3 regions of the Corallococcus sp. Z5C101001 genome follow, and region 1 is predicted to be linked to each of the others. Evidence: riboswitches for the same ligand, from Rfam matches in the RefSeq annotation. Region 1 holds a riboswitch; each other region holds the start of a gene.
What was found. Region 1 has a riboswitch for cobalamin ahead of FOF48_RS15725 (acyl-CoA thioesterase). Riboswitches for the same ligand answer to the same signal wherever they lie in the genome.
Positions count from the first base shown of each region.

Region 2: linked by a shared signal. The riboswitch ahead of FOF48_RS16300 (hypothetical protein) and the one ahead of FOF48_RS15725 (acyl-CoA thioesterase) in region 1 are both predicted to bind cobalamin.
Region 3: linked by a shared signal. The riboswitch ahead of FOF48_RS16320 (TonB-dependent siderophore receptor) and the one ahead of FOF48_RS15725 (acyl-CoA thioesterase) in region 1 are both predicted to bind cobalamin.

Region 1 covers NZ_VKLU01000006.1:143,075-152,848, reverse strand. The annotation lists gene FOF48_RS15750 (CoA-transferase subunit beta) at 24-797, opposite strand; gene FOF48_RS15745 (CoA transferase subunit A) at 787-1,695, opposite strand; gene FOF48_RS15740 (acetyl ornithine aminotransferase family protein) at 1,709-3,061, opposite strand; gene FOF48_RS15735 (aldehyde dehydrogenase family protein) at 3,075-4,634, opposite strand; gene FOF48_RS15730 (aspartate aminotransferase family protein) at 4,631-5,977, opposite strand; cobalamin riboswitch at 6,407-6,624, opposite strand; gene FOF48_RS15725 (acyl-CoA thioesterase) at 6,660-7,076, opposite strand; cobalamin riboswitch at 7,238-7,476, opposite strand; gene FOF48_RS15720 (hypothetical protein) at 7,558-8,367, shown strand; gene FOF48_RS15715 (type VI immunity family protein) at 8,364-9,281, shown strand; gene FOF48_RS15710 (TIGR04013 family B12-binding domain/radical SAM domain-containing protein) at 9,343-9,774, shown strand, end outside.
Region 2 covers NZ_VKLU01000006.1:283,350-293,123, reverse strand. The annotation lists gene FOF48_RS16310 (hypothetical protein) at 1-1,007, shown strand, start outside; gene FOF48_RS16305 (cell surface protein) at 1,031-1,705, shown strand; cobalamin riboswitch at 1,888-2,048, shown strand; gene FOF48_RS16300 (hypothetical protein) at 2,220-3,518, shown strand; gene FOF48_RS16295 (cell surface protein) at 3,518-4,279, shown strand; gene FOF48_RS16290 (ubiquinol-cytochrome c reductase iron-sulfur subunit) at 4,276-4,818, shown strand; gene FOF48_RS16285 (FHA domain-containing protein) at 4,994-6,688, shown strand; gene FOF48_RS37110 (serine/threonine-protein kinase) at 6,774-9,774, shown strand, end outside.
Region 3 covers NZ_VKLU01000006.1:295,245-305,018, reverse strand. The annotation lists gene FOF48_RS16350 (DUF4142 domain-containing protein) at 1-56, opposite strand, end outside; gene FOF48_RS16345 (tetratricopeptide repeat protein) at 287-2,083, opposite strand; gene FOF48_RS16340 (DUF4175 family protein) at 2,080-5,223, opposite strand; gene FOF48_RS16335 (MarR family winged helix-turn-helix transcriptional regulator) at 5,465-6,013, opposite strand; gene FOF48_RS16330 (helix-hairpin-helix domain-containing protein) at 6,289-6,603, opposite strand; gene FOF48_RS16325 (hypothetical protein) at 6,639-6,881, opposite strand; cobalamin riboswitch at 7,148-7,387, shown strand; gene FOF48_RS16320 (TonB-dependent siderophore receptor) at 7,447-9,468, shown strand; gene FOF48_RS16315 (MXAN_6577-like cysteine-rich protein) at 9,449-9,774, shown strand, end outside.

The DNA.
Region 1 (9,774 bases):
GGGCTCCGGGGGACAGCGGGGACTCAGAGATACAGGCGCTTCGGATCCAGCTTCTCGCGCAGCAGGTGCAGCACCGCCGCGTCCGGTGACGCGCCCGTCTTCACCTCGGGCGCCACCTTGAGCGGCCAGCCGCAGGCGGCCTTCACCTGCTCCGGGGTGACGCCCGCGTACACCTCGGTGAGCACCGCCTCGCCCGTCTCGTCGAAGCTCAGCACGCCCAGGTCCGTGATGATGCGGGTGGGGCCGCCGCCGGGCATGCCCAGCTCCTTCCGGGAGCGCCCGTTCATGCGGTGGCCCGGGCTGGTGACGAAGTCGCAGCGCTCCACGAAGGTGCGCGGGCTCATCCGCATGATGATGAGCAGCCGCCGCGCATGGACCGCGATCTCACAGGCCCCGCCGCTGCCCGGCAGCCGGACCTTCGGGTTCGCGTAGTCGCCGATGACGGTGGTGTTGAGGTTTCCCCACCGGTCCACCTGCGCGCCGCCCAGGAAGCCCACTTCGATGTGTCCCCGCTGCAGCAGGCACTGGAAGATGTCCGCCTGCCCCACCACCGCGAGCGAGTCCGTCACCAGCGACGGGTCGCCAATGGACACCGGCAGCCGCTCCGGGATGGCGCCCACCGCGCCGGACTCGTAGATCATGAACAGGCCCGGCGCATGCGTGGCCCGCGCCAGGTTGCACGCGAGGTTCGGCAGGCCGATGCCCACGAACACCACGTCCCCGTCGTGCAGCTCGCGGGCGGCGCGGAACGCCATGCGCTCGCTGGCGCTGGCCGTCGTGGCCGCGTCAGTACCCATAGTCCACCCCCGCGCAAGGCCGGGGCTTCGCCCGCAGCTTGTCGAGCAACCCCGCCTCCAGCCGCTCCAGGTAGCCGCGCCGGTCCTTCACTCCGTGGACGAAGGCCTCCAGGTAGTCCTGGTACGTCTTCGGCTGGCGCGAGATGTCCTCCCACTTCACATAGAAGTCGTTGTCCCGGTCGTGGAAGCCCTGCACGAAGCTGGGGTGGCAGCCCCAGGGCTCATGCACCACGTGGCTGACGATGATGCCGGGCACCACGGTGCGGTTCGGATCCGCGCGGATGACCTCCGTGGGGACGATCTCCTCCGCCACGACCACGACCCGCTTCGCCGCGAAGGCCGCTTCCTTCTGGGAGCCCAGCAGCCCCCACACCTGCGCGTTGCCCTCCCGGTCCGCGCGCTGGCAGTGGAGGACGGTCACGTCCGGGTTCAGCGCGGGCACCGTGGCCAGCTCCCGCCCGGTGTACGGACAGCGCACGGTGCGGATGTTCGTGTTCACCCGCGCGATGTCGCCGCCGAAGTAGTTGTCGAGCGGCCAGAACGGCAGCCCCGCCGCCGCCGCTTGCAGGCGCGACAGCAGCCCGAAGTGCGAGTACTCCTCCAGCTCCAGCCGCTCGGCGCAGCCCGCCTCGCTGCGGCGCCGGAGCGCGTGCAGGCTGCCCACGCCCGGGTTGCCGGCCCAGCTGAACACCAGCCGCTTCACGCAGCCGGCTTCGATGAGCTGGTCGTAGACGAGGTCCGGCGTGAGCCGGATGGCGGTGAGGTTGCGCCGGCCCTGGCGGATGATTTCGTGTCCCGCCGCGAAGCAGATGAGGTGGGTGAAGCCATCGATGACGATTGAGTCGCCATCGTGCACGGAGGCCGCGATGGCCTCCTTCATCGAACAGAGCTTGTCCATGGCCGCGCTCCCCTCAGCTCCCCTTCATGCCGTGCCGGACATCCAGCTCCTGGAGGCACGCGCCCAGCACTCCCAGCATCACGTCCACCTCGTGCCGGCCCACCACCAGCGGGGGCGCGAAGCGGATGGTGGACTTGCCGCACGACAGCAGCAGCAGGCCCTTCTGGAACGCCAGCTGCTCCAGGTCCGCCACGTACGCGCTCGCGGGCTCCCGGGTGTTCGGGTGCACGAACTCGGCGCCCACCATCAGGCCCACGCCGCGTACGTCGCCGATGACGGGGTGTCCGCGCTGGAGCGCCTTGAGGCCCGATTGGAGGTGCTCGCCCGTGTCCCGCACGCTGTCCAGCAGGCCCTCCACGACGTCCAGCGTGGCGAGCGCGGCGGCGCAGCACACCGGGTTGCCGCCGTAGGTGCTGCCGTGGGAGCCGCGCGGCCAGGTCATCACCGCTTCGCGCGCGATGATGGCCCCCAGCGGCATCCCGGACGCGATGCCCTTGGCGGACAGCAGGATGTCCGGCATCACCCCGAAGTGCTCCGCCGCGAACATCCGTCCGGTGCGGCCGATGCCGGACTGCACCTCGTCGAACACCAGCAGGATGCCGTGCGCGTCGCACAGCCGGCGCAGGTCCTGGAGGAAGCCCGCGGACGGCACCACGTAGCCGCCCTCGCCCAGGATGGGCTCCACGAAGATGGCGGCCACCTCGCGCGGGTCCACGTGGTTGACGAACCAGTCCGTCTCCAGCAGGCGCACCGGGTTGCAGGCGTCGCCGCACGCGCCGGGCGCGCAGCCGTTCGCGCAGCGGTACGGGTTGGCGTAGGGGATGTGCAGCACGCCCGGCAGCAGCGGGCCGAAGAACGCGCGCTGGGCCACCTTGGAGGAGTTGAGGGAGATGGCGCCGTAGGTGCGGCCGTGGAAGCCGCCCTTGAAGGCGATGATGGTCTGCCGGCGCGTGTGGTGGCGCGCGAGCTTGAGCGCGCCCTCCACGGCCTCGGTGCCGGAGTTGGTGAGGAAGACCTTCTTGGGGCCCATCTCCGGCAGGTAGTTCGCCAGCCGCTCACAGAGGCGCGAGAAGCCGTCGTAGTAGAAGTCCGTGCCGCAGATGTGGAGGAAGCGGCCCGCGGCCTCCTGGATGGCCTTCACCACGTGCGGGTGCGCGTGCCCCGTGGCGGCCACGGCGATGCCCGCCATGAAGTCCAGGAAGCGGTTGCCGTCCACGTCGTGGACCCACGGCCCCTCGCCGCGCTCCACCACCAGGGGGTACTCCTTGATGTACGACGGCGAGGTGTAGCGCTTGTCCAGGTCGATGATGGCCCGGGCGTTGGGCCCCGGGGGCGCGACCTTCACTTCGGGATAGAGCGGGTGCATGGGGTCTTCCAGGTCAACCCATCCGGGTCTGGGACTGCTCGCGCATGAACTGCGAGACGTAATAGGGACCGCAGCCGCCCTTGCCGCTGGAGCCGCTGGCCTTCCAGCCGCAGAAGGGCTGCACGCCGGGCCACGCGCCCGTCGTCGCGCCCGTGCGGCGGTTGGCGTAGAGCACCCCGGCGTCCGCGCGGGCCATGAACGCCTCCACGGTGGCCGGGTCCTCGCTGAAGATGCCGGCGGTGAGGCCGTAGGCGCTGTCGTTGAGCCGCGCCAGCGCCTCGTCCAGCGTGCGGAAGGTCGCCACGCCGACGAAGGGCAGGAACAGCTCGTCGCGCATCAGCCGGTGGTCGTGCGGCAGCTCCACCACCGTGGGCGCGACGAAGTGGCCGTGCGAGAGCGACGCGTCCAGGGCCGGTGCGCCGCCGCCCGCGTGCACGGTGCCGTCGCGCCGCGCCTCCGCCACGGCCTCTTCGAAGCGGCGGACGGAGGCCGCGTTGATGACCGGCCCCATGAAGACGGACGCGAGCGCGGGGTCCCCCACCACCGTGTCGCGGGCCTTCCGGGCCAGCCGTTCGAGGAAGTCGCGGCGCACGTCCTCGTGCACGTAGATGCGCGACAGCGCGCTGCACTTCTGGCCGGACATCCCGAACGCCGAGCGGTGGCAGCCCTCCACCGCCGCCTCCAGGTCCGCGTCCTTGCAGACAACGGTCGCGTTCTTCCCGCCCAGCTCCAGCAGCGCGGGCCGCACGTGCTCCGCGGTGAGCTGGCGGTGGATCTCCATGCCCACCGTGCTGCTGCCGGTGAAGGCCACGCCGTCCACCGCGGGGTGGCGCACCAGCGCCGCGCCCAGGCGTTCGCCCTCGCCGTGCACCACCTGGAACACGCCGTCCGGCAGGCCCGCGTCCTTCAAGGCGTGGAAGAGGCCGTCCGCGCAACCCGGGGCCTCCTCGCTGGGCTTGAGGATGACGGCGTTGCCGCCCAGCAGCGCGCCCGCGCTCATCCCCGCCGCCAGCGCGAGCGGGAAGTTGAAGGGGGAGATGACGACGAAGACGCCGTAGGGGCGCAGCACGCTGCGCGTGTCCTCGCGGGGAGACAGGCGCGCCATGGGGAGGTGGAAGCCGCGCGCGGACTCCACCTGCCCGGCGTAGTAGCGCAGCAGGTCCGCGGCCTCCTCCACGTCGCCCAGGGCCTCCAGCCGGTTCTTGCCCACCTCCAGCGTCATCCCCGCCGCCAGCTCCCACCGGCGCTCGGAGATGAGGTCGGCGGCGCGGCGCAGGATTTGGACGCGCTCCTCCCACGCGGTGGCGCCCCACGCGCGCTGGGCGTCCTTCGCCGCGCGCACCACGCGGCCCACCTCGCCGGGCGCGGTGCGGTGGAAGCGCCCGATGATTTCGGAGGGCCGCGTGGGGTTGCGGCTGTCCAGCAGGTCCCCGCTGTGGTGCGCCTTGCCGGCGATCCACGACGGGTACTCCGCGCCCAGGCGCGCGCGCACCGTGGCGAGCGCGGCGTCGAAGCGCGCGTGCAGCTCCGTCAGGTCCGCGTCCAGCACCGAATAGGTGATGCGAAAGGTCATGGCCGCTCCAGGAAACGGGTCAGGCCCCGGGCGAGCAGGTCCACCAGCTCGTCCACCTGGGGCTCGGTGATGATCAACGGCGGGCCCACCATCACCAGGTCGCCGTTCGTCCCGTCGGCGTGGCCGGTGTTGGGCCAGAGGATGAGCCCCAGCGCGAACAGCTCCGCGAGCAGCCCCTCCACGGCCCTGCGCGCGCGAGGGAAGGGCCGCTTCGTGGCCTTGTCCTCCACCAGCTCCACGCCCGCCATCAGCCCCACGCCCTGCACGGAGCCCACGTGGGGCAGGGGCAGCAGGACCTCTCGCAGCCGGCGTTGCAGGTAGGCGCCCACGCGCTCCGCGTGCGCCACCAGGTCGTGCCGTTCGTAGTAGTCCAGCACCGCGAGCCCCGCGGCCGTCATGCACGGCGCCTGGAGGTACGTCTGCGCGTGCATGAAGCCGCCGGAGCCCCGGCGCAGCTCCTCCAGGTGGTCCTCGCGCACCAGCACCGCGCTCAGGGGCGCGTAGCCACCGCTCAGCCCCTTGCCCATCACGAGCACGTCCGGGGTGAAGTCCATGAGGTCGCTCGCGAAGAAGCGGCCGGTGCGCCCGCAGCCGCACATGACCTCGTCGGCGATCATCAGGATGCCGTGGCGCCGGCAGACGGCCGACACCGCCTCGAAGTAGCCGGGCGGCGGTACGGACGCTCCCGCCGATGAACCGATGACGGGCTCCGCCACGAACGCGGCGAGCGTGTCGGGGCCCGCGCGCTGGATGGCCTCCTCCAGGTGCCGCGCGTAGTGCGCCGCCCCGTCGCGCGCGTAGTCCTCCAGGCCGCAGCGGTAGGGGTAGGGCGCGGGCGTGGTGACGACCTGGGACAGCATGGGGCCGAAGAACGTCTGGTAGTGCGGCCGTCCGGACATGGACAGCGCGTAGAGCGTGTTGCCGTGGTAGCCGGGCACGCGCGTGATGACGCGCGAGCGCTGGGGCTGTCCGCGCTCCACCCAGAGCTGCCGGGCGAACTTCACCGCCGCCTCGATGGCCTCCGAACCGGAGCCCAGGAAGGCCGCGCGCTTGAGTCCCTGGGGCGCGTGTTCGCACAGCCGGGTGGCCAGGGCCTCCGTCACCTCGGTGGTGAAGTGGGTGCCGTTGACGTACGCGACCTGGAGGAGCTGTTCATGGACGCGGTCCGCGACCTCGCGGTTGCCATGGCCCACGCTGGCCACCAGCGCGCCCGCGGAGCCGTCCAGGTAGCGGCGGCCCTGCGCGCCGTACAGGTAGATGCCCTGGCCGTGGGTCACGACGGGGAACTCGCGCGACAGGTTGCGCAGGAGCACGTTCCCGTCCGGGTAGCGGATGGCGTTCAAAGACAGACGTCTCCCCAGGCGGCGCGCGTGGAGGGCGCGCTCGCGGTGGATGAAAGGAATTGAGAGGAGGAATGCGCGAAGAGGCGTCAGGCGCGCCGCGCCCGGGGCCTCCCGTGCCGTGTCTGGCTTCCGCGTCCTGTCACTGCTTCGCGCTGTCTTCGCCGCACTCCACGCATCGCTCGTCCTAACGGGCGACCCGCGTCGCCCGGCCAGTGACCCACGAAGGAGGAGGCGAGGTGTCCCGGTGCGACGCCGCGCACCCGGGCCATGGACGGGCCCGAAGACACCGACCCCCACCCCCGCGGGTGGCTGGAGACACGAAGGGAGAAGGGGAGTGTGCCGAGGCGAAAATCCCTGTGAAGACAGGGGCTTGCGCTCGGACCTTCCCGCCCTCCCTCGGGGCTCCAGGTCGAACCGTCCGTGGATGTCTCCCACGGGCCGGATGCGGGCAGGTCTTCGGGCTTGTGAGCGCGTCCGGCGTGAGGCGGGCCGGGGTTCCTACTGGCCGTCACTTCCCGGGGCCCACACGGGCTCCAGTGTCATGGACGGCGGTCGTTCTCACCTACCGCTGCGGGGCAGCCCCGGATTCGGACCGGGTTCCCTTTTCAGCCTGGGTAAACCCAGGCACCAGCATGGCGTCGTCTATACGCCCGGCTTGTTTCAGGTGTCAAGGCAATGTCTGTCATGTCTGGTTCTCCGGCGCGAGCGGCGGCACCGCGGTGGGACGCCGCTCCGCGTCGAGCGCGACCAGGATGAAGCGCCCGCGCGTGCACAGCAGGCGCGCGCCGGACAGCAGGTCCTCCGAGTAGAGCTCCACGTCCACGGTGAGGGAGGTGCGGCCGGTGGCGACGACGCGGCCCACCAGCTCCACCAGCTGGCCCTGGCGCACGGGGGTGTGGAAGTCCACGCGTTCGCTGGACGCGGTGACGACGGTGCGTCGCGCGTAGCGGCTGGCGGTGATGAACGCGGACATGTCCATCAGCCGCAGCGCCTGTCCGCCGAAGAGCGTGCCGTAGTGGTTGGTCTGGTCGGGGAAGACCATGTCCACCATGCGGGTCTCGGTGGCGGACGGAGGGAGGGGAGAAGAAGGGGACGTCATGGCAAGGACTCCTGGCGTGCGGTGCCGCCAGCGCCGAGCGCCGTCGGATCCGGGACACACGGCTCCCGGGCCCGGGACGCGGGCGGTGGCGGACGCACGGGACCGCGAGGGATGACCGGACCTTCCCGCGAGGGGCCGGGGTACCGCCCTGTCGGAGACGATCCTCCGCAGGGGCCGAAGGCAGGTTTTCGGACTCGTGGGCGTGCTTCCGGAGCGCTCCCCACCTGATGGGGATGCCTCCGTGGCGTCTACTGGCCGTCGCTTCCCAGTCCGACTCCGGACCAGTGCGTGTGACAGCGTTCGTTCCCACTCACCGCTGCGGGGCAGCTCCGGATTCGCACCGGATTCCCTTGCTAAACCTCGCGGACTCCCGCGAGGCACCGTCGGCGGGAGGCACGCTAGCCGCGCGGTTCACATCCGCCAAGTGTCCACGAGTGCGTTGGGTTGAAGGCGCTCGCGCTTTCGTGCGAGGAGGCACGACGTGACTCCTCTCCGAAGGATGTGGTGGCTGTGCTGCCTCCTGTGGACTGCGTGCGCGGGGCCGGAGGTGAGGGCGCCCCGGAGCTATTCACAGGCGTCGATGGACTCCGCGACGGCCGGATGTCTGCGAAGCCCGGCGTGCGCGTCGCAGGTGGGTGAGGACGCGGTGCTGCCGTGGCTGTCGCGGGCGGCCGCGCGGGCCGGCCAGGCCGCCGCGATGATGCGCCTGTGGGAAGCGGCGGAGGTGGCGCGCGTGGAGCGGGTGCTGGTGGAGTGCGCGAAGCAGGCGAACTTCGAAGTGAACGAGCGGATGCTGGGGCCGGGGAAGCGGACCTCGCCGGAGGTGTGCCGGGAGAAGGTGGTGGACGCGAATGGGCGACAGGTGACGCGGGCGATGCAACTGGGAGAGGCCAAGCACGCGGCGGCACTGGAGTGCGTGCAGCGGGCCCTGGGTGACACGGACGCGGGGCGGTTCAGCCTGGAGCCGCGCTACCTGCGGGACGCGAAGACAGGGCGGATACGGTGGTTGGACCCGGAGGAGGTGGCGCGGTGGCTCGCGGCCGGGCAGTTCCACCTGCTGGTGGGGAGCATCGCGCCCGATGTGGTGCTGCACGCGCTCGGGAACCCCCTGAAGGTCCAGGCCCTCTACGACTTCAAGTTCCCGTGCCCGGCGACCAACGATGCCAGATGGGACACCTATCCGCCGGCAAGCCCCTTCGCCGACAGGCCGCAGAATGCTGTGTACCAGGACCTCTTGGCGAGCGAACGGGCCCCTCTCCTGGTATCCCCCAACATGGGAATCACCCAATGAACGAGCAGGTGCCGACAGTTCGTGAATCGATGGAGATTGAAGGGACGACCGTGGTCCTCATGAGGGAGGGGATCAGCATCGCCTTCTATCTGCGCGCGCCTCACGAAGAGATCGCTCCTGCCCTCTGGCGTGCGCAGGAGCGCTACCGGCGGGCCGTCGAACCGCGACGGCTGCGCTGGTTCTGGGATTGCTACACCGGAGACTGGCCGGAGCTGGATGCGGAGGGAGAGGCGGAGCTCCAGAAGCGGATCCTGAGCCCCTCTTGCTTCGTTGAGGCAAACGAGCTGTCGCACTCCGCGACGGGAGTCGCATTCAGGTATCACGGGAGAGGAAGTGACTCGGCCAGCTTCCACGAGGCCTATCCGGAGAGCACTTGCACGCTGGAGTTCCGGCTGCCCACCGAGTTCCTGGCCGAGCGCGGGCCGGAGTGGATCCGTGCGCTGGCCATCGACCTGGGCCGTGCGCTGCCCTGGGACTCAGGGCATGCGGGCCTGTCGCTCGAAGTGCATGCCTGGACCCGGACCCTCACGCCGCTGCTGCGCGAAACCACCCGGCGCCATCCGGGCTTCGACCTGAACCAGTTGGACCAACTCGCGCTGCACCTGGGCACGAAGGTCCGCGCCCCCGCATGGCTCACCTTCCTGGGCCCGCCCGTGTTGCAGGAGCTGGGCGGCGCGGAGGGACTGCGCTCCCGGCTGCACGCTCCCGCGACCCAGGTCCAGTCACTCTCCCCGGACCGGGCCGTCGTCTCGTTGGGCCCCGCGCCCGAAGCAGGGGATCTGGACGCGGGTGACACACTGCCCGCGTACCGCGAGCTCGCCCGCGTGCTGGAGCCCTGGCTCTACGCACACCGGGGCTCCTGGGGGGACCTCACCGAAGCCGAGGTCCGCCAGTGGGAGCGCCGCTTCCTCTGACCGCGCACCGGCCGAGCGTGCCCCGTCGCACGCGGGCCCTGTGGCATCATCCCGGGCCGCCATGTCGCTGACGCCTCGCAAGGTCTCGCTCGTCCTGAGCTACCAGTACCCGGGCAAGTACGCCTTCACCGTGCTCGCCGGCGCCGTGGAGGCCGACCCCGCGCTCTCCGACGTGTCGCTGCACTTCCCGCGCAGCCGCGAGGCCCTGCTGGACACCGTGCGCGAGCGCGCGGACGCGGGCGACACCGTCGTCGCCGCGTGGTCCTTCTACTCCGCCAGCTTCGGCCCCTCCGTGGAGGAGCTGCACTGGGTGCGCGAACGGCTGGAGGGCCGCGACGTGCTCTGCATCGCGGGCGGCGTGCACGCCACCGCGGAGACGCTTCAGACGCTCCAGGCCGGCTTCGACCTCGTCGCCGTGGGCGAGGGCGAACACACCCTGCGCGCCCTGCTCGTCCGCGTCCTCCAGGGCGAGGACCCGCGCACGACGCACGGC
Region 2 (9,774 bases), 140 kb from region 1:
CGTGCGCGAGCGCGGCCTACGACCCGAAGCTGGGCACGCTTCAGCTCCAGGCGGGCTTCGTGGCCGGTGAGGCCGCGCCGCTGCCTGCCTCCGCGGGCCCGGTGGGCGTCACGCCCGGACCCACGTACTCGCTCTACACGGTGGTGTCGGTCGGCTATGTCGGCCCGCATGCGCTGTACTCGCTGGGCACGTGGCCGCAGGTGACGCTGGGCGCGACGCCGCTCTTCGACGTGGCCGCGCCCGCCGACCGGGGCCCTTCCACGTCGCTCTTCCTCAGCTCCTTCGTGGAGTCGGACGGCCAGCGCATCCTCACGGGGTACACGAAGTCCGGCGCGGGCTTCCCGGGCTCCGTGGGGGTCTATGACACCGTGACGCCTGCCTCCTCCGTCTACTTCTCCGCGCCCAGCAACTTCTCCGCGGGTGTCGTGCCGGGCGCGTTCCTCATCAACGGCGGCGGCCTGGACACGGTGTCGGCCGGCCTGGGCATCTACGCGCTGAAGACGGATACCTCGCCGTTCACCGCCCTGAAGGTCGGAACGCTCCCGCCCGACACGGATGGCAGCGGCTTCACCGCCGTGTCCACCAACGGCGTCGCGATGCTCGGCTACTACTCCGGCACCACCTACCTCAACGAGGGCCGCGCGGTGGCCCCCGCGGCGATTGCCCAGGCGCTCTCCTCGGGCACCCCGTTCGCCGTGGCGGACGCGCCCGCGCTCGCCGTGGGCTCCAACTTCGTCGCCGCCGCGGGTCAGGGCGAGGGCGTGGCGGTGCTTCGCGGCGACTACGTTCCGCCCAACTACAACTTCGCCGGGACGGACATCTCGCGCTTCGCCTTCACCGTGACCAACGCCGGCGCGACCGTCACCGTCGGCGCCCGTCAGCCGGTCCTCGTCTACGCGGACCAGTGCACGAGCGTGACCGGCATCACCTCCATTGGCGCGGACCTGCTCGTGGCCGTGGATGACAAGAACGGCGCGCGGCTGGTCCGCATCCAGCAGGCCCCGTGATGACCCTCATCCGGAGAACACCCATGAAGACCCTTCTCTCGAAGCGGTTCGCGATGGGGCTCGCCGCGCTCCTGTCCGTGGCGTGCGGTGGTGAGGACTCGCCGGACCGCTTCCAGGACCAGGCGCTGGTCGGGGATCCGTTCGCGGACCGCATCGTGTCCTTCACGCCCGGCGCCGGCGCGGGCTTCGGTCAGAGCCAGCTGCCGGGCATCGTGCTCGGGCCTCCGCAGGGCGCTGGCGCGGGTTCGGGCTCGCTGGACGTGCTGTCGCTCGGACGCAACGGCGTCATCATCCTGGAGTTCACCGACATCGCGGTGACGGATGGGCCGGGCGTGGACCTGCTCGTGTTCGAGAACGCGTTCCTCAAGCCCAGCGGCAAGCCGTTCGCGGAGACGGGCGTCGTGGCCGTCAGCGACGACGGCGTCACCTGGCACGAGTTCCCGTGCGCGTCCTCCGACGTGGCGAACGACTTCCCGGGCTGCGCGGGCGTGAAGCCCGTGTACTCGAGCCCCGGCAATGGCATCTCGCCCACCGACCCGGCCGTGGCGGGGGGAGATGGCTTCGACCTGGCGGACGTCGGCCTCACCCGCGCGCGCTTCGTGCGCATCCGCGACTCCGGCGCCAATGGCTACGCGGGCATCAGCGGCGGCTTCGACCTGGACGCCGTCGCCGTGGTGAACGGCGTGCAGCTGCCGTAGTCCGCGACGCGCGGCGGGACCCGGGACCGTTCTCCACCGGACGGTCCCGGGCGCCGCGTGCCCATCCCGTGGATTCGGGGTGGGGGAGGCTTCCCGGGTGGGAGCGCCGGGATGACACGCCCGCCTCCCTCCTGGTGCCGCGGTGGAGCCCTCGCCGCATTGACATTGACCCGGGGGCGCCATAGTCCCGCCCCGTCATCGATGCCATCGCGCCATGGGGCGTGAGGGCGTCCAGGGAACCCGGTGTGAGTCCGGGACTGCCCCGCAGCGGTGAGCAGGGACGGTGTTCGCAAGCACCCCGTCCTCGTGAGTCCGAAGACCTGGCGACGACCCGGTGTCCTCCTCCCATTCGGGGAGGGCCCGGACACAGACCGGAACCTCCGCGGGGAGCTGACGGCGAAGACAGGACTCCAGGTCGCGCCGCGCGACAGGAGCTCCAGCGCCTTCGTGCCCGTCCCGCCTCCCGCCAGGAAGCCCCGCCGCCTCCACGCGGCGGGCAAGGAACGAGGACACGATGCGGACCGACACGAAGCGGGTGGGCGCGAAGGGCCAGCGCGCGGCGCTGATGGGCGCCCTGCTGGCGGTGGTGCTGGGCGGGACAGGCTGCGGCGACAACGAGTGCGAGGACGCCGCCGAGTGCCGCGACCAGGCCCCGATTTCGGAAGGCCGGTCCTGGATGTGCGTGGAGAACAAGTGCGTCCCGGTGGACATCGTTCCCGACGCGGGCACGGATTCCGGCACCGACGCGGGTCCTGGCTCGGACGCGGGGACGGACGCCGGGACGGATGCGGGCACGGACGGCGGCACCGACGCGTGCGACGCCGTGCCGCGCGAGGCGAAGCTGGGCACGCTCCAGCTCCAGGCGGGCTTCACCGTGCTGGAGGCCGCGTCCCTGTCCCCGAACGTGGTCGCGGTGGTGGCCACGCCCGGCCCCACGTATTCGCTCTTCGCGCTGCGCACGACGGCCACGGGCCGCGACTTCTTCGCGCTGGGCACCTGGCCGGAGGTGAAGCTGGGGGAGGCCGCGCTCGAGACCGTGCTCGCTCCCGCGGATCGCGCCGACGCCGCGAACACCTTCCCGTCCTACTTCCTGGCCTATGACGGCGCGCGGCTGCTCGCGGGCTACACGAAGCCGGCCGCGGGCTTCCCGGGCAGCGTCGCGGTGGTGGAGCCGTCCTCGCGGGACGCCGCCCTCTACCTGAGCGCGCCGGGCAACTACTCCGCCGCGGGCATGGCCGACGCGTTCTTCATCAACGGCGGGGGGCTGGACACGGTGTCGTCCGGCCTGGGCGTCTACGCGCTGGTGACCTCCGCGAAGCCCTACGCCGCCGTGAAGGTGGCGGACTTCCCCGCGCAGGTGGGCGCCAGCGGCTTCACCGCTGTCTCCGCGAACAACATCGCGGTGTTCGGCTACTCGGCGGCGGACACGTACGTGAACGTGGCCCACGCCGTGTCGTACGCGAAGCTGGGCGAGGCGCTGGCCTCGCGCACGCCGGTGGTGCTCGCGAACGAGCCGCGCCTGGAGGTGGGCAGCGACTTCAACGCCGCCACGGGCTTCGGCAATGGCGTGGCGGTGGTGCGCGGCGGCTACGGCGCCACGGCGGGCTTCGGCGTCACCGACGTGTCCCGCTTCTCGCTCACGCCGGGCCTGGGCGGCGGCCAGCCCCTCAGCGTGGGAGCGCGTGAGGCGGTGCTCACCGTCGTGGACAGGTGCACGTCCGTGGACCTGCTGTCGTCGCTGGGCTCGGACCTGCTCGTAGGCGTGACGGACATCCACGGCCGCCGCCTCGTGCGCATCCGGCAGGGCCCGTGATGCGGCGCCTGCTGCTCGCGCTCGGCGCGCTGCTGGCCCTGGGCGCGTGCACCGGCGACCCCGACATGCCGCCGCCCGCGGAGGACAGCGTGGACGCCGGGACGGACGCCGGAGCGGCTTCCGATGCCGGCACCGAAGCGGATGCCGGCACGGACGCCGGTGTCGACGCGGGCACGCGGCCCGTGGATCCGTTCGCGGACCGGGTGACGGCGTACCACTTCGGAGACTTCGCCGGCTTCGGGCAGGACCGCTTCCCGGCGGTTGTCTTGGGGCCTCCGGCGGGGGCGGGGCAGTTCGCGGGCTCGCTCGACGTGCTGTCGCTGGGGCGGGGCGGCTCCATCACCCTGGAGTTCACCGACCTGGTCGCGGTGGACGGCCCGGGCGTGGACCTGCTCGTGTTCGAGAACGCGTTCCAGAAGATTGGCGGCGACATCTTCGCGGAGACGGCCACCGTGTCCGTCAGCGACGACGGCGTCACGTGGTTCGACTTCCCCTGCGACCCCACCGACAAGGACGGGGGCTACCCGGGCTGCGCCGGCACGCATCCGGTGCTCTCGAGCCCCGACAATGGCGTCTCCCCCATCGACCCGGCCGTGGCGGGCGGGGACGGCTATGACCTGGCGGACGTGGGCCTTGCCCGCGCGCGCTTCGTCCGCCTCACCGACACGGGGCTCAACAGCTACGGCGGCACCTCCGGCGGCTTCGACCTGGATGCGCTCGCCGTGGTGAATGGCCAGCTGGCCGACGGCGGCACCCCGTGAGCAAACCCCCGCTCCATTCGCCTCGGGAGCACGTGGAGGCGGGTGGGGTGGATCGCCGTCAGGCGCTCTGCACGCTCCTGCGCGGCACCTGTGCCCTGGCCGCGCTGGGGTGCGGTGGCGACTGGCGCGAGGCCGTGGTGCTGCCCGGTCCGGACGCCGTGCCCGACGCGGGCCCGGCCGGGTGCGGTGACACGGGCCTGCCGGGACCGCCGGAGGAGGGCTGGGTGGAGGTCCCCCTCGCGGACCATCCCGCCCTGCGCGAGCCCGGGGGAAGTGACCGCGTCCGCGTCCCCTCCGCCCTCCTGGACGTGGTGGTCGTGCACGCGGCGGACGGCTGCTACCGGGCGGTGTGGCGCACGTGCACCCACGGCGACTGCGCGGTGGCCTGGGACGGGACCCTGGGGCTGGTGGAGTGCCCCTGCCACGGGTCGCGCTTCGGCCTGGAGGGGCAGGTCCTCCGGGGGCCCGCGACCCGGCCCCTCGCCGCCTATCGCACCCTGCGCGTGGGTGATTCGCTCTTCATCCTTCGCCCCAGGTGAAGTCCATCCTTCGCCCCAGGTGAAGTCCGACCCCGGGTCTCCACCACATCGGGTGCCCGGGAGGGCATGACGCGACGCGAGAGGGCGTCCGAGGCCTTGCCCGGACGCCCGTATTCCACGGGAAAGCGTCTCGGACTCTCGGAAGATTGGGAGGTCGTGTAATGTCGTGCGCCCGATGTGGCAGATCATCATCAACGGGCCCGGCTACTTCGACACGTCGTACGACCTGCCGGAGGGCGTCACCAGCCTCGGCCGGGCCGACGAGAACGACATCGTGCTGGGCGGTGACCTCGTGTCGCGCCGGCACGCTCGCCTGTACGTCGAAGGTGACGTGCTGCGCATCGAGGACCTGGGCAGTCGCAACGGCAGCCGGGTGAACGGCGCGCCGCTGCAGGGCAGCAAGAACCTGGGTGCGGGCGACACGGTGGCGCTGGGGGAGAACACCCTGGCGGTGCGCCAGCCGCACACGGTGGAGAACGCCGCCACGGAGATGATGGACCTGGGCGCGGGCGGCGTCGTGCGCTTCGGGCACGGCACGGACGTGGGCCCCTCCGTGCTGCTGGCGAAGAACGTGAAGGACGCGGAGGTGCTCCGCCTGCTGGACAACGTGGGGCCGCTGCCGTTCGACGACGCGTTCTCCGGCCCCTCGCCCGTGCCCACGGGCTCCGCGGTCGCCAGCCCTCGCGTGTCGTACGAGACGCTGGTGCTGCTGGTGCACGCGGCGGAGGCGCTGGCCACCGCGCGCACGCTGACCGCGTTCCTGGAGTCCGCGATGGACCGGCTCCTGGAGCGCACCGACGCGACGACGGCGGTGGTGCTGCTCAAGCACGCCACGGGGCCGCTGGTGCCCGCGGCCGTGCGCCACCGGGGGCGGCTCGCCAAGGGCGAGGTGCCCGTGTCGGACGCCATCGTGGACGAGGCCCTCCGCCAGGGCCGCGCGCTCGCGGTGGGCGACGTGCGCGATGATCGCCGCTTCGCCGGACGCGAGAGCGTCATCATGTACGGCGTGGACCGGGTGCTGTGCATCCCCATCGGCACCGAGCCGCCCTTCGCGGGCGTGCTCTACGTCAACGTCCCCGGCGAGGGGGACACCAGCCTGGAGCTGATGCTGGACGCCTGCACCGCGGTGGCCCACCTGGTGGCCAGCGGCGTGCAGCGCTTCGCCGTGCGCGACGGCTCCGGCACGGACCGGATGCGGCGCAACCTGGAGCGCTTCCACTCGCCGGAGGTGGCCGAGCGCCGCGCCGCCGAGGCCCAGCGCGTGGGGGGCAAGCTGCCCGGGCTGGAGGAGAAGAACCTCACCGTGCTGCACGCGGAGCTGGCGGACTTCGGCGCCGTGATTGGCCGGCTGGGCGCGGCGCGGGCCACGCAGCTGCTCAACGACTTCCACGCGCGCATGAGCGGCATCGTCTTCAGCTTCGAGGCCACCGTGGAGGGCTTCCTCGGCGAGTCCATGCGCGCGCTCTTCGGCGTGCCCTACGCGAAGGGCGACGACGCGGTGCGCGCCGTGCGGGCCGCCCTGGCGCTGCGCTCGGACTGGGAGCGGGGCATGGCCCGCCGGCCGCAAGACGAGCGCTGCGACCTGAGGATCGCGCTGCACTCCACCAAGGCGCTGGTGGGGATGATCGGCACCGAGGCGCGCACCGAGTACACCGCCGTGGGCGAGGGAATGGGGGTCGCGGGCTGGCTGGCCTCCACCGCTGGTCCCGGGCAGGTGCTGATGACCGGCAAGCTGCTGGCGGCCACCGGGGCCCGCTTCGACGTGATGCCCCTGGGCGAGCGGGTGGTGCGTCCCCCTCGGGACAAGGTGGCCGTCTTCGAGGTGATTGAAGAGGACATGGGCATGCTGACCAACCCCGGTATCCGGTGAGGCAGCCGGCGCGGCCGGTTGACCGGTTGAAGCGGGGCCCCTGCTCGGGGTTCAATGCGCTTTCCGTGGTGGACCCCCGCACCGCATGAGCTCTTCGACCCAGCCCGCCCGATTGCGTCCCTTCCGGCCGCAGCCCTTCGGCCGGTACACGCTCCTGTCGCACCTGGCCACCGGCGGCATGGGGGAGATCTACCTCGCCCGCCTGGAGGGCGCGCAGGGCTTCGAGAAGCTGTGCGTCATCAAGAAGATCCTCCCGCAGTTCGCGGAGGATCAGGACTTCGTCGAGCGCTTCGTCGGTGAGGCGCGCACGCTGGTGCGGCTGGGGCACGGCTCCATCGCGCAGGTGCTGGACATGGGCGTGCACGAGGGCGAGGCCTACATGGCCCTCGAGTACGTGGACGGCAAGGACCTGCGCAAGGTGGCCGCGCGCGTGCGCGACCGGCAGACGCCGCTGCCGCTCACGTTCGTGCTCTACGTCATGGGCCGGGTGCTGGACGCGCTCGCGTACGCGCACCGCAAGCGGGACGAGGAAGAGAAGGAGCTGAAGCTCGTCCACCGGGACATCTCCCCCCAGAACATCCTCATCTCCTACGAGGGGGAGGTGAAGGTCATCGACTTCGGCCTGGCGAAGAGCCGGCTGTCGGCGGCGAAGACGAACCCGAGCATCATCCTGGGCAAGTTCCTCTACATGTCGCCCGAGCAGGCCCGGCACCAGCCGGTGGACCGGCGCAGCGACCTGTACGCGGTGGGCCTGTGCCTGTACGAGCTCATCTCCGGCAAGAACCCCTTCGACGCGATGCCACCGGGCGAGCTGATGTCCGTGGTGGCGAACCCGAAGGTGGCGCCGCTCAGTGAAGCGGAGCCGCTGACGCCGCCGGCGGTGTCGCAGCTGGTGGCGAAGGCGCTGGCGGTGGAGCCGGGCCAGCGCTTCCAGACGGCGGAGGAGTTCCGCGGGCGCCTCCAGGCGTGCCTGATGGAGATCGACACCAGCGCCGGCCCGGAGAGCGTCAGCCGCTTCATGCGCGACCTCTTCTCCGCGGACTACCAGTCCGAGCGCCGCCTGCTGACGACCCTGCGCGAGGTGCCGCGCGACGTGAGGGCCAGCGGCACGTACGAGGCGCTGGGCCCCGCGCCCCGGCCCACGATGCCGGCCACGCTGCCGCCGAAGACCATCCGCCTGGATGGCCCGGTGGAGCCCCTGTCCTTCCACCCCACGCCCCGCAGCCGCGAGGACGGCGGCGGCGCGCGCGACGACGGTGAGACGCGCCCCGGCGTGATGGTGGATGAGTCCACCCGGCCCGCGTTCCCGGTGGAGGCGCTGGAGGAGGCGGCCCGCGCGAGGGCGCGGCCCAGCCCCACGTCCTCGGAGCCGTCGCCCACGGTGGAGGTCCGCCACGACGCGATGGAGCGGCCCACCATCCTCGAGGGGCTCCCGGCCATCCGCCTCCCCTCGGACCGCCCCGCCGCGGTGGAGGCCCCGCCCCCGCCGCTGACCGGCGAGCCCACCGCGCCCCGCGCGGAGGCGCTGCCTCGGTCGGAGGCAGCGCTCGCGGAGCCCACCGCGCCCCGCGCCACGGCCCTGCCGTATTCGGACCCGGGGCTGTCCGCGCGCGCCGCGCCGCCCGTGCCGGAGGTGCAGGTGTCGCGGCCGGCCGCGGACGCCAGCGACCGTGGGGGCTCGCTGCCCTTCTCGGATTCGGTGGGGCCCCGGGGCGTGCCGCCCGTGGCGTCGACTCCGCCCGCCCGTCCGGTGGATGGACCCGTCCCCTTCGTTCCGGCGGATGCGTCGCGTCCGGTGGCGCCGCCGCCCATGCCGTTCGCGGACCCCGGCCCGGCGCGGTTCGATACTTCGGGGGAATCGCTGCCGTTCATGGAGCCGCCGCCCCCGCCGGACGGCCCGTTGCTCGACGATGAGGAGCTTCCCGAGAGCCCCTATCCCTGGCCGGAGCCTCGCGGCGAGGACGGCCGCTCCGCGGGAGCCGAGCTTCGCGCCCCGGAGTCCGCGCGCGCGGCCGAAGTGGCCCGCCCCTTCGAGCCTCCGCGTCCCCCCGAGCCCCGTGTTCCGGAAGGCCAGCGCCCCACCGCCGCCATGCCGTCCCTGGCGTCGCGCCCGGGCGTGACGACGCCGTCGAACGGCAGCAGGCCGGCGCCCCCGCCCCCCGAACCCCTGCCGAGCTTCGAGTCCGTGCGCTCCTCGGAGTCCTCACGCGGCTTCGACGCGCCCCGGGCCTCCGAGTCCCGTGTCCCGGAAGGTCAGCGCCCCACCGCCGCGATGCCGTCCTTGTCGTCGTCGCCGCGCCCCGGCGCGATGACGCCGTCGAATGGCAGCCGGCCGGTGCCGCCGCACGCCGCGCCCACCATCCAGGTTCCCTCCATCCAGTCCGGAGGAGGTTCCTCCCGCTCCAGCGCCTCCGACGAGTTGGAGACCCCGGACTCCGAACCGGTGGACTCCGGTCCGGTCCCCCGTCCGACGATGCAGGACACGCGGCCGTCGGAGGAGCTGGTCTCGGTGGATGCGCAGGCCCTGGAGTCGGACTCCAGCGTGCCGTACATCTCCGCGGATCCAGACGACGCCGTGGCCGCGCGCGAGGGGGATGGAGACACGCACCCCCGCATCCCGATGCCCCGCGCCTCCCGGCGCGAGGACGCCCAGGCGCGCGTGGTGCTGGACGATGCGCTCCTGCGCGAGTCGAGCGCCGCGGGCCGCCGCGAGCCCGACACCGGCCCCACGGGGCCCGCGCGCGGACGCACGGGGTCGCGCCGCGCCGTGCGCGGTTCGTCGCCGGGCACGCCGGTCGCGCGTTCGAGCACCTCCTCGGGCATGCGAGCAGTCTCCGCTCGCCCGGCGCCCGCCGCGGAGCCGGACGAGTCGTCCACCTCGCGTTCGTCGCGCGACGAGACGCGCCGCAAGGCCATGCCCGTGCGGCCGGAGCCCGCGGAGCCGGTCCGCGCCTCCCGCCGCGAGCCGGTGCCGCCGGTCCAGAAGAAGGGCGGTGTGCTGCGCTCGGTGCTGGTGTTCACGCTCCTGGCGTTCGTGGCGCTGTCCATCGTGGGCATGGGGCTCTACTTCATCCCCGAGATGCGCG
Region 3 (9,774 bases), 150 kb from region 1:
ATGCCGCCGGCGAAGAGGACCGCGGCCAGGGTGACTCCGTGCAGGGTGCGCTTCATGGGGTGCTGCTCCTTTCAGGGCCTCGGGAGCGAGGCCGGACGAGGTCGGAGGACCCGGCACGACCGGGGCCGCGCGACGCACGTTGGAGCAGGACAGGACAGTGCACCCAGGGGCTGGGCTGGCGGACGTGCGGCAATGCACGTTCCTCCCGTCTCCGGGTAGGGCAGTGGACATCCTCCCTGCCCCCGGGGCCGGGGACGGCGTTCAGTGCGGCACGGTGGGTGGGCGGCTACTTCGCGGGCTTCGGCGCGGGCGCGGGCTTCGGCGCGGGCGCGGGCTTCGGCGCGGGCGCGGGCTTCGGCGCGTCGGGCGTGACGGCGGGGACGTTCTTCGTCTCCGACAGCTCATCCTCCGCGCGCAGGAAGGCCTGGGCGGCGCGGTCCACGTCGTCGGGCTTGAGGCCGGTGAGGTTGGCGGCGGCCACCCGCGTGCGCGTGGCGAGCGCCGTCTCCCCCAGCGCGCCGTGGATGCGCGTGAGGGCCACGTGGATCTCCGGGTCGAACGGGTCGGAGGCCAGCGCCTCCAGGTAGGCCGTCTTCGCCTTCGGGTAGTCCTTGCGGAACAGCAGGATGCGGCCCAGGTGCACGTTGGTGGAGGGCGAGCCCGGGTGCATGCGCAGCGAGCCGCGCAGCACGGCCTCCGCCTCCTCCAGCCGGCGCAGCTCCAGCAGCGCGAGCGCGAACTTGTTGGAGACGGATTCGTACTTGTCGCCCACCAGCTTGTGCGCCCGCGAGTACTCCTCCGCGGCGGCCTTCACGCGGTTGCGCTCGCGCAGGAGCTCCCCCAGGTGCGCGAACTTGCGAGCGGGCACCTCCGTGACCTCGGAGAAGCCGCCGAAGGAGATTTCCCGCCCCTTCTTCTCGCTGTCCTTCCGAGCCCCCTTGGCGTCCTCCTTGAGCACCACGCGGTCGTCGCGCGGCACCAGCTCCTGGGGGAAGGGCTGCTTCTTCACGTAGGTGAGCCAGGTCTTCTCGAAGAGGGGGAAGGGCATGCCCGTCGCCGCCTCCACCGCCTTCTTGTCCGGCTGGCCCGCCTTCAGCTCCTGGAGCACCGTGCGCAGGCCCGCGGTGCCCTTGGTGCCGTGGATGTAGTCGATGGCGTAGAACACCTCCGCGAACGCGGTGGCCGCGTCCTCCGCCGTGGGCAGCATGGCGATGGAGGGGTGCATCTTCTCGAAGGGGATGAGCTTGTCCTCCTTCACGCGCTTGCCCAGCAGCGCCTGCGTGGAGGGCGTCATCGCCAGGCCGCCCCGGCCGCGCCAGCGCGACTCCAGGAACTTGGCCAGGCCCTCGTGCAGCCAGATGGGCACGGTGTTGTGGGACATCTGGCTGACCACCAGGTGCACGTACTCGTGCGCCAGCGTGTCCTGCCAGTCGTAGCCCTGCGCCACGGCCTTGGGGCTCGTCACCATCAGCTTGTTGAACTTGCAGATGGCGATGGTGCCCGTGGTGCGGATCTGCTTCTCCGTCAGGGTGCTGACGCGGGACAGCTCGCGCGCGTTGTTCACCACCTCCACGCGCACCTTGCCCGGCGGCGTCCAGCCCAGGTCCTCCGCGAGCGCGCGGTGGATGGACTCCAGCGTCTCCAGCGCGTAGGGCACCAGCACCTCTTCCTTGCCCTTCGGGTAGATGAAGATGAAGTGCTCGCTCTCCGCGCGCTGGTGGTCCTTGACGATGGCGCGCGTGTCCTTCGCGAGCCGCAGGTAGCTGCCTGGCTTGTCCTCGATGTTCGCCCCTTCCAGCAGCGTCACCGCGTCGTCGTACTGGCCCTCCTCGAAGGCCACGCGACCCTGGAAGTACTTGAGGGGCTCCAGCTCCGAGGGCACGCGCTTCTCCACCTCCGCCAGCTCGCGCCGCGCGGTGCCCACGTCCCAGTCGTCCAGCGACTGCTCCACCTTGCCCAGCCGCGTCTTCACCTCTTCCTTGAGGGCCGGGTCGGGCGGCTGCGCGAGGGCGGCGGGGACGGCGAGGAGGAGGGCGCAGAGGGCGCCCAGGCTCCGGATTCCCGCGTGCGTGCGGTGGCTCACTTCACCAGCTCCTCGTAGTAGCGCTTCACCTGCTCGCGGTACTTCTCCGGCGCGCCCTGCTTCATCGCGTCCAGCAGGTCCTTGCGGAACTCGCGCGGCGCCTGGAAGGCGTCCTCGTCCGGCAGCTCCACCTTGTCCTGTGGGTTGCGGCCGTTGCCCTCCTGGCGGCGGCCGGAGCCCATGGGCATGGGCAGCCCGCGGCCTCCCTTGCGGCCCTGCTGGCTCTGCTGCATCTGCTGCTGGAAGCGCTTGAGGCCCTCCATCGCGGCCTGCTGCTCACCGTAGCCTCGGCCCGGGTCGCGCCCCTGCATGCGCTGGGACGCCTCTCCCATGCGCTGGCCAATCTCATCCATCTGCTGGCCGGCCTCCTCGCCGAACAGCGGCGCCGTCTGCTCCATGTCCTCCATCTGCTGGCGCAGGCCCTGCGCGCGCTGCTCCAGCTGCTGCTGGCGCTGGCCCAGCTGCTGGAGCTGCTGCTTCTCCTGCTGCGACAGCTGCGAGCCCGGGGGAGGGAAGAGGCCCTGCAGCTGCTGGCTCACGTCCGACACGTCGCGCGCGTCCTTCTTGAGGCGCTCCGCGAGCTGCGCGGACTGCTGGCGCACCTCCGGGGGGTTGCCGAACATCTCATCCAACTGGCGCTGCTGTTCGCCCATGCCGGAGAGCTGGCGGGCCGCGTCCTCGGCGCGGGCGGCGGACTCCGCGGCCAGGTCGAAGTCATCCACCTTGAGCGCGTTCTCCACGTTGCGCAGCTCGGACTGGGCTTCTTCCAGCGGGCGGGCCGCGCGGCTGTTGAGCCGGGAGGGGTCCAGCTTCTGGTAGCTCTCCTGCACCTGCTTCACCTTGCGGGCGAGCTCGTCCTTGAGGGCCTGGCCCTTCTCCTTGAGCCGCTCGCGGTTCTGGCCGCGGGCCTGGTCGCGCAGGGCGCGCGTCTGGTCCGCGACCTTCTGCTGTTCGTCCATGGTGCCCTGGAGGTCATCCATGAACTTGCCGAACTTCTCCGCCAGCTCCGGGTACTGCTCCGCGCCGAAGTCCTCCTGGGACTTGTCCATGGAGTCGAGCATCTCGTCCATCTGCATGCCCAGCTCCTGGAGCTTCGCCAGGGCCTCGTCCGCCTTGCCTTCCTGCATCAGGCGCTCCACTTCATCCATGGCGCCCTGCATGTCCTCCTGCTGCATCATCTCCGACAGCGCCTCGGCGTTGAGGTGCTCGTCGCGGATGCCCTTGCGCAGCTCGGCCATGCGCTGCATCAGCTCCTGGATGCGCGACTTGAGCTGCTGGATCTGCTGCATCACCTGCTCACGCGCGGACTCGTCCGGGTTGGCCTTGTACTGTTCGATGAGGCGCGACAGGTCGCGGCGCTCGTTGGCCAGCTGCTTCGTCAGGTCCTGGAGGGCCTCCAGCTTCTGCCGGTCCAGCAGCGACTCCAGGTAGAGGATGTCGCGCTCCACGCCCTCGATTTCGTCCTCCACCACGGCGCCGAGCCGGGTGCCGGTGCCCCAGTCCTCGCCGCGCGCGCGCTGGGTGCGCAGGAACAGGCGGCGGAAGTCGGAGGTGGTGCTCACGCTGCGCTTCAACTCTCCGCCGATGTTGATGAGCGCGGAGACGATCTCCTTGGGGACGTCCTTCTCGCGCGACAGCTCCTGGCCCTGGGCGCGGAAGTCGTCCGCGAGCGCCTGACCGCTGGTGTCCACGGTGCGCGCCGCCTCCACCGCCTGCGCGTCCTTCTGCTTCGCGCGGTCGGGGCCCTCCAGACGGTCCGCCAGGTGGTCCACGAGCCGGCCCCAGAGGGCCTCGGCCTTCTCCAGGGCGGCGCGGCGGTGCTCGGCGGCGCTGTAGACGCGCAGGGTCTGCGTGCGGCTGACGCCCTTCTTGGGGCCCTCCACCGCGTCGTTGTCCTTCGCCTCCACGTAGTAGGTGATGCGGTCGCCGGGGGCGGGCTTGAGCGGGCCCAGGTCCCAGGCGTACGTGCCCCGGCTGCGGCGGCTGTCCTCGCGCGGCAGGTTCACGCGCGTCTCCTGCTTCGCGCCGGGCATGCGGAACACCAGCGCGAGGCCGGACAGGCCGTAGTCGTCGGTGGCCTCGTACTTGAGCGTCACCGTCTGACCGGGGTCGACCTCGATTTCAGTGGAGGGCGTGAGCAGCGTCACCTGGGGCGACTTGTCCGCCTCCACGGTGAGCGGGATGTCCGGGCCCACCGCGAGGGGCTTCGCGCGCGCGCCGTAGAAGACGAAGTGGTAGTGGCCGCCCTGCTTCGCGATGAAGCTGCCGGTCAGCTCCCGGCCTCCCGCGACGGTGAGGGGCAGCACCTGGTCGTTGACGACGACCTCCGCGCGCTGGATGGCGCGGTCCGAGCGCGTCTTCAGCGCGACCTCGGTGCCGGCGGGCGCGCTCACCTCTCCGTTGGTGCCCGGCACGGTGCGCGGCGCGAGGCCGGTGTACGCGGGGTAGCGGTACGTCAGCTCGATGTCGCCGGTGATGGGCTCCACCTGCGCGGCGGTCTCCGGGCGCGCGGCCTGCTCCCGCAGGTGCTTCCAGCCCGCGGCCCAGCGGCCGCCCACGAAGAACATCAGCACCGCGAGCGCCAGCACCGCGCCGGCGCAGGCCATGGCCACGCGGCGCAGCGGCTGGGTGTCCACCACGAGGCCGGGGTCCACCGTGCCGGCCCGCGCGTCCATCTGCGCGAGGAACGCGTCCGCGAGCTGGGGGGACCAGCCCGCCTCCTCGCGGCGCTCGTGTGACAGCTCCACCGCCGCGAGCACGTCCAGCGACAGCTCCGGGCGGCGCTGGCCCACGAGCCGGGCGGTGAGCAGGTCGTCGCCCACCTGACGGCGCGCGAGCACGACGCCGAAGAAGCCCGCCACCGCCGCGCCCACCGGAACGGCGAGCCACAGCAGCACCTCCGCGAGGCCCGGCGCGACGCGGCCCAGGAGGCCCGTGGCGAAGAGGAGCCCGAGCGCCGCGACGGCGCCCAGGAGGATGCCCTGGGCCCAGAGCTGGCGGCGCTGACGGGCGCGCACCTGGGCGAGCAGGTCCGCCACGCCGCCCGAGCGCGCTTCGCGCCGGGCCTGGGGCGGTGGGGCCGGAGGAGGCGGCGGGGGCGGCAGCTCGGGGCCTGGGCTCTGCGGTGTCTCGAGGTTCACGCTGTCTCGTCCGCTCGTCGGTCGCGGGCCAACCCCGGGCAGGGCGGGCTATTTCCCAATAGTGACGCACTCCCGCCGTCTTCGCGCGGGCATCTGGGGGAAGGACGTCGGATGGGGCGGCCCTGTGTCCGCCGCAGGAAGGGGGGCGGACGGCAGGGTTCGGGGGACAACGCGGAAGGAGGACCCCGGACCTCCCCCGCCCGGTGGGAACGACCGGAGGGCAGGGGAGCGGGATGGACGCTCAGCCTTCGGCGGTGGGCTTGGACGGCGTCTCCGCGGGGGTGTCCTCGTGGGGCGCGGAGAGCCCGCCCAGCTCCTCGGCGAGCGCGGTGAGCACCTCCTGGGTGAAGACGATGCGGTCGCGGGGCATGCGAGCGAGCACGCGCTGCACGGCGGACTCGACGGTGCCCTCGGACGGGATGTCCAGCGAGCGGCCGGCGTCGGTGAGCGCGAAGAGCGCCTTGCGGCCGTCCAGCGGATCCGACTTGCGCTCCAGCAGGCCGCGCTTCTCCAGGCGCTTGAGCACGCCGGTGAGCGTGCTGGGGTGCACATGCAGGATGTTCGCGAGCGTGCCGGCGGTGATGCCCGGGAAGCGTCCGACCAGACGGATGACCAGGCGCTGAGGGCCGGTGAGCCCCAGCGTGGACTCCATCCGCTTCGACGTGGATTGCAGGCCGTGGTCCACGGCCCAGAGCAGGCGCATGAACTCCAGCACTTCACCCAGTTGCGGTCCCCGGGACTTGCTGCCGTCCGGGCCTGCCATCGACTCCGGGGCTTGAGTGTCCTTCATGGGCGCATCCTCCCTCACCTACGGCCTCCCTGTCTTTCTACGGTGGTCCAACCTGTTTGGTGTGTCCTAGCGCGTCGGCCCGGCCGTTCCAGCAAAATCAGGATGGGATGAACGGCGCAGGACGGGGCTGCCCGCCTGGAGCCGGGACTGGCGTCATGACGCATCGGGGCGTCCAGGGGAGAGGCTTCAGAGGGAACGAGGGCCGCCACCCCGGGCATGCCGGAGCCCGGAGGCAGCGGCCCTCACGAGCCTGACTCAACCGATGGTTGTGTTTGTCATGGGTTCGTGACGTTTCCCTCCCTTCCCGGCGGCTGGGGGGCGGGGACCTTCTCCTGCTTGAGCGTCGTGGGGCCGCTGAGCGCCAGGTGCGCGCGCAGCTTGAGGAACTTCTTCTTGCCGAAGCCCTTGACCCGGACCAGCTCCTCGACGCGACCGAAGGGCCGCTTCTTGCGGTGCTCGAGGATGCGCTGCGCCGCCTTCTCACCCACGCCCGGCAGCAGGTCCAGCTCCGCCGCCGAGGCTTCGTTCAGGTTCACCACCCCCACGTATTGCGTGCGGGAGCTGGCGGCGTCCGAGCGCCCCGACCCCATCAGCACGCAGCCCAACACCCACGCCCAGGCCCACTTCACGAGTGGCCCCCCACGCCCGCCTCCAGCGCCGGCTCGCCCGAGAAGCGCCCGCCTGCCGCCATGTCGCGCTTCTCCGCCGCCTCGCGCACGTGCAGCTTCCCGTCCAGCGGCAGCACGTCCAGCAGCACGTTGAGCGAACCGTCCTTGTTGACGAACGCGCTGCCAGCGCGCACCCAGATGCTCCCGCCCTTGCCCTCGCGGATGGAGAACACCGCCAACCGCTTCCCCGCCATCAGCATCGACACGCTTCCCCCTTCAGACTCCCGCGCCACCACGGCCCGGGCACCTCGCTGGCTCGACCGCCTGAGGTCGCGTCCGGGCATGAGCAGTCCGCATGCCAGCGGCGCCTTGCTCGGGGACGTGGCCCTCGCACCGTGCGGCGGTGCACGAGGCGTCCACGCGGAGGGATGGGCGCGGATGCTCCAGCGTGGGTCTTGTCAGGTGAGAGACGTGGCGGGTCGGGACGCGCACGGGCCGCGCCTTGACGGGCTACAGGTGACCTCCTAGAAGGGCCGGGCCCTTGGGTGCCCATGCCGGGCTTTCAAGAGGGAAGCCGGTGCGAGTCCGGCGCGGTCCCGCCACTGTGAACGGGTCGCCCTGAGGTCCAGGGCTGGAAGCCTCGGCTGTCACCACTTCCGCGTCAGGACGCGGAGGGAAGGTGGAGGGTTCCTTCCAGAAGGGCGCGGTGTGCGCCCACGTCTGGAGTCCGTGAGCCAGGAGACCTGCCCGGGGGTGCGGCCGTGTCCTCAAGGAGGACCCGCCGTGAGGCCTTCTCTCTTCGAGGAAGAGAGCGGAAGGCGGAGCATGTGGCGCTCGCTTCTCGCCCAGGCCGCGTGGGTCCTGGGGCTCGGCTTCCAAGGACCCGCTCAGGCCGGGCAGGAGCCCGCTGCGTCCGAAGCCACGCCCCCCGGGCCCGCCGCTTCCGAGGCGGAGGCGCCCCTCCCCGAGTTCATCCTCCCCACGGTGGACGTCATCGGGAGGGTGGTGCCCGACGCGCCTCCCGACTCCGTGCGACGGCGCGACCCCACGGGGGCCATCACCGTCATCGACGCCCGTGAGCGCGCGGGCGAGGCGCGCGACACCGCCGAGCTGCTGGGGGGCTCGGCGAGCCTCGTCGTGCAGGACGCCGGGGGCTACGGCCAGGGCAAGAGCCTGGTCGTGCGCGGCGCGTCGTCCAATGGCGTGCTGGTGTTCCTGGATGGGATTCCGCTCAACGGCGCGGGGGGCGTCGCGGACCTGTCGCTCATCCCCGTCGCGCTGCTGGAGCGGATGGAGATCCTCCGCGGCGCGGCCGGGGCCCGCTATGGCGCGGGGGGCCTGGGCGGCGCGGTCAACCTCGTCACGCGCGCGCCCGCGTCACGGCTGCTGTCCAGCGGCGAGGTCACCTACGGCAGCTTCGACACCGTGATGGGACATGTCGCCGCGTCGGGCGCGCTGCTCGACGGGCAGGCGCTGGTGCTGCTGCACGGGGGCCGCTCGCAGGGGGACTTCAGCTACCGCGTCGACGAGCTGCCCGCGCTGGATGACAACCCGCTCACGCAGGAGGTGCGCACGCGCAACGATGCCCGCGGCGGCGGCGCGCTGCTGAAGTACCAGCGGAGCCTGGACAGCGGCGGACGCGTGGACGCGCTGGCGGAGCTGTCGCTGGAGGACCGCGCGATCGCCGGCACGGTGCAGAACCCGACCGAGTCCCGCCGCCAGGACCAGACGCGCCTGTCGCTGGGCGCGCGTTGGAGCCGCCCCTTCGGAGACACAGGGGAGGGCAGCGCTCGCGGCTTCTTCCGGCGCGACTGGCTGGATGTCACCGGCGGCGCGATGGGGCTCGATGCCGGCGCGCAGCACTACACCGTGGGTGGCGCGGAGGTGGAGGGGCGCGCGATGGTGGGGCGCAACGCGCTCGCCGTGACGCTCGCCGCCTCGTCGGAGGCCGTCACGCAGGCGACGGGTGCCCAGGCGGCGTCGTGGTGGCGCGCGAGCGTCATGGCCATGGACGAGCTGTCCCTGTTCTCTGAACGCATGAAGCTGGTGCCGTCGCTGCGCGTGGAGCGCGTGGGGCACTACTCGCTGCTGTCTCCCAAGCTGGGCGCGAGCGTGGACCTGGGCCACGGCTTCGGCGTGCGCGCCAACGCGGGCCAGTCCCACCGCGCGCCCTCGTTCCTGGAGCTCTACATCCGCCAGGGACTGCTGTTGCCCAACCCGGAGCTGAAGCCCGAGCGCGCCCTGTCCGTCGACGCCGCGGGCCTGTGGCACGACGACACGTGGAGCGTCACCGCGGGAGGCTTCGCGGCGGTCTACGAAAACCTCATCGCCTATGAGCTGTATCCGCCGATGCTCGCGAAGCCCTACAACTTCGCCGCCGCGCGCGTGTGGGGCGCGGAGGTGGAAGCGGAGGCCCGGCCGCGCACGTGGCTGGTCGCCACCACGAGCTACGCGTGGACCCGCACACAGAACCGCTACGGCGACCCGCGCTATTTCGGCAAGGAGCTGCCGTATCGCCCGCGCCACAAGTGGGTGGGCCGGCTGCGCGTGGGCCCGGACTGGCTCAACGGCCGCACGGAGGTGCTGGTCCAGTCCGCGCAGTTGATCAACCGCGTGGGGGAGGCCCGGCTGTCGCTGCCTGCACGCACCTGGGTGAGCGTGGGCGCCTCCAGCACCTTCCTGCGCCGCCCGGACCTCACGGTGTCGTTCGACGTGAAGAACCTGCTCGATGCCCGGACCGCGGATTACACCGGCATGCCGCTGCCGGGCCGGGCCGCCTACGTGACGTTCGCCGTGGCGCTCGAACCCTCTGCCCCCAAGGACTCCCATGTCGCGTCCCCTCCTTGATGCGCGGCTCGCGCTCGTGCTGCTGGCCCTGGTCCTCACCGGCTGTCCGGAGGAGAAGGTGCTGTGCACGTCCGGCCTGAGCGTCTGTGGCGCCGAGTGCGCGGACCTCCAGGGCGACTCCGCGAACTGCGGCGCGTGTGGCGTCACCTGCGGGACAGGGGAGGTGTGTCAGGCGGGCGTGTGTGGATGCCAGTCGGGCACGGAGACGTGCGGCGCCGCGTGTGTGGCACTCGCGAGTGATCCGCTGAACTGCGGAGCGTGTGGCGCCGCGTGCCTCTCTGGCCAGGTCTGTGAGTCCGGCACGTG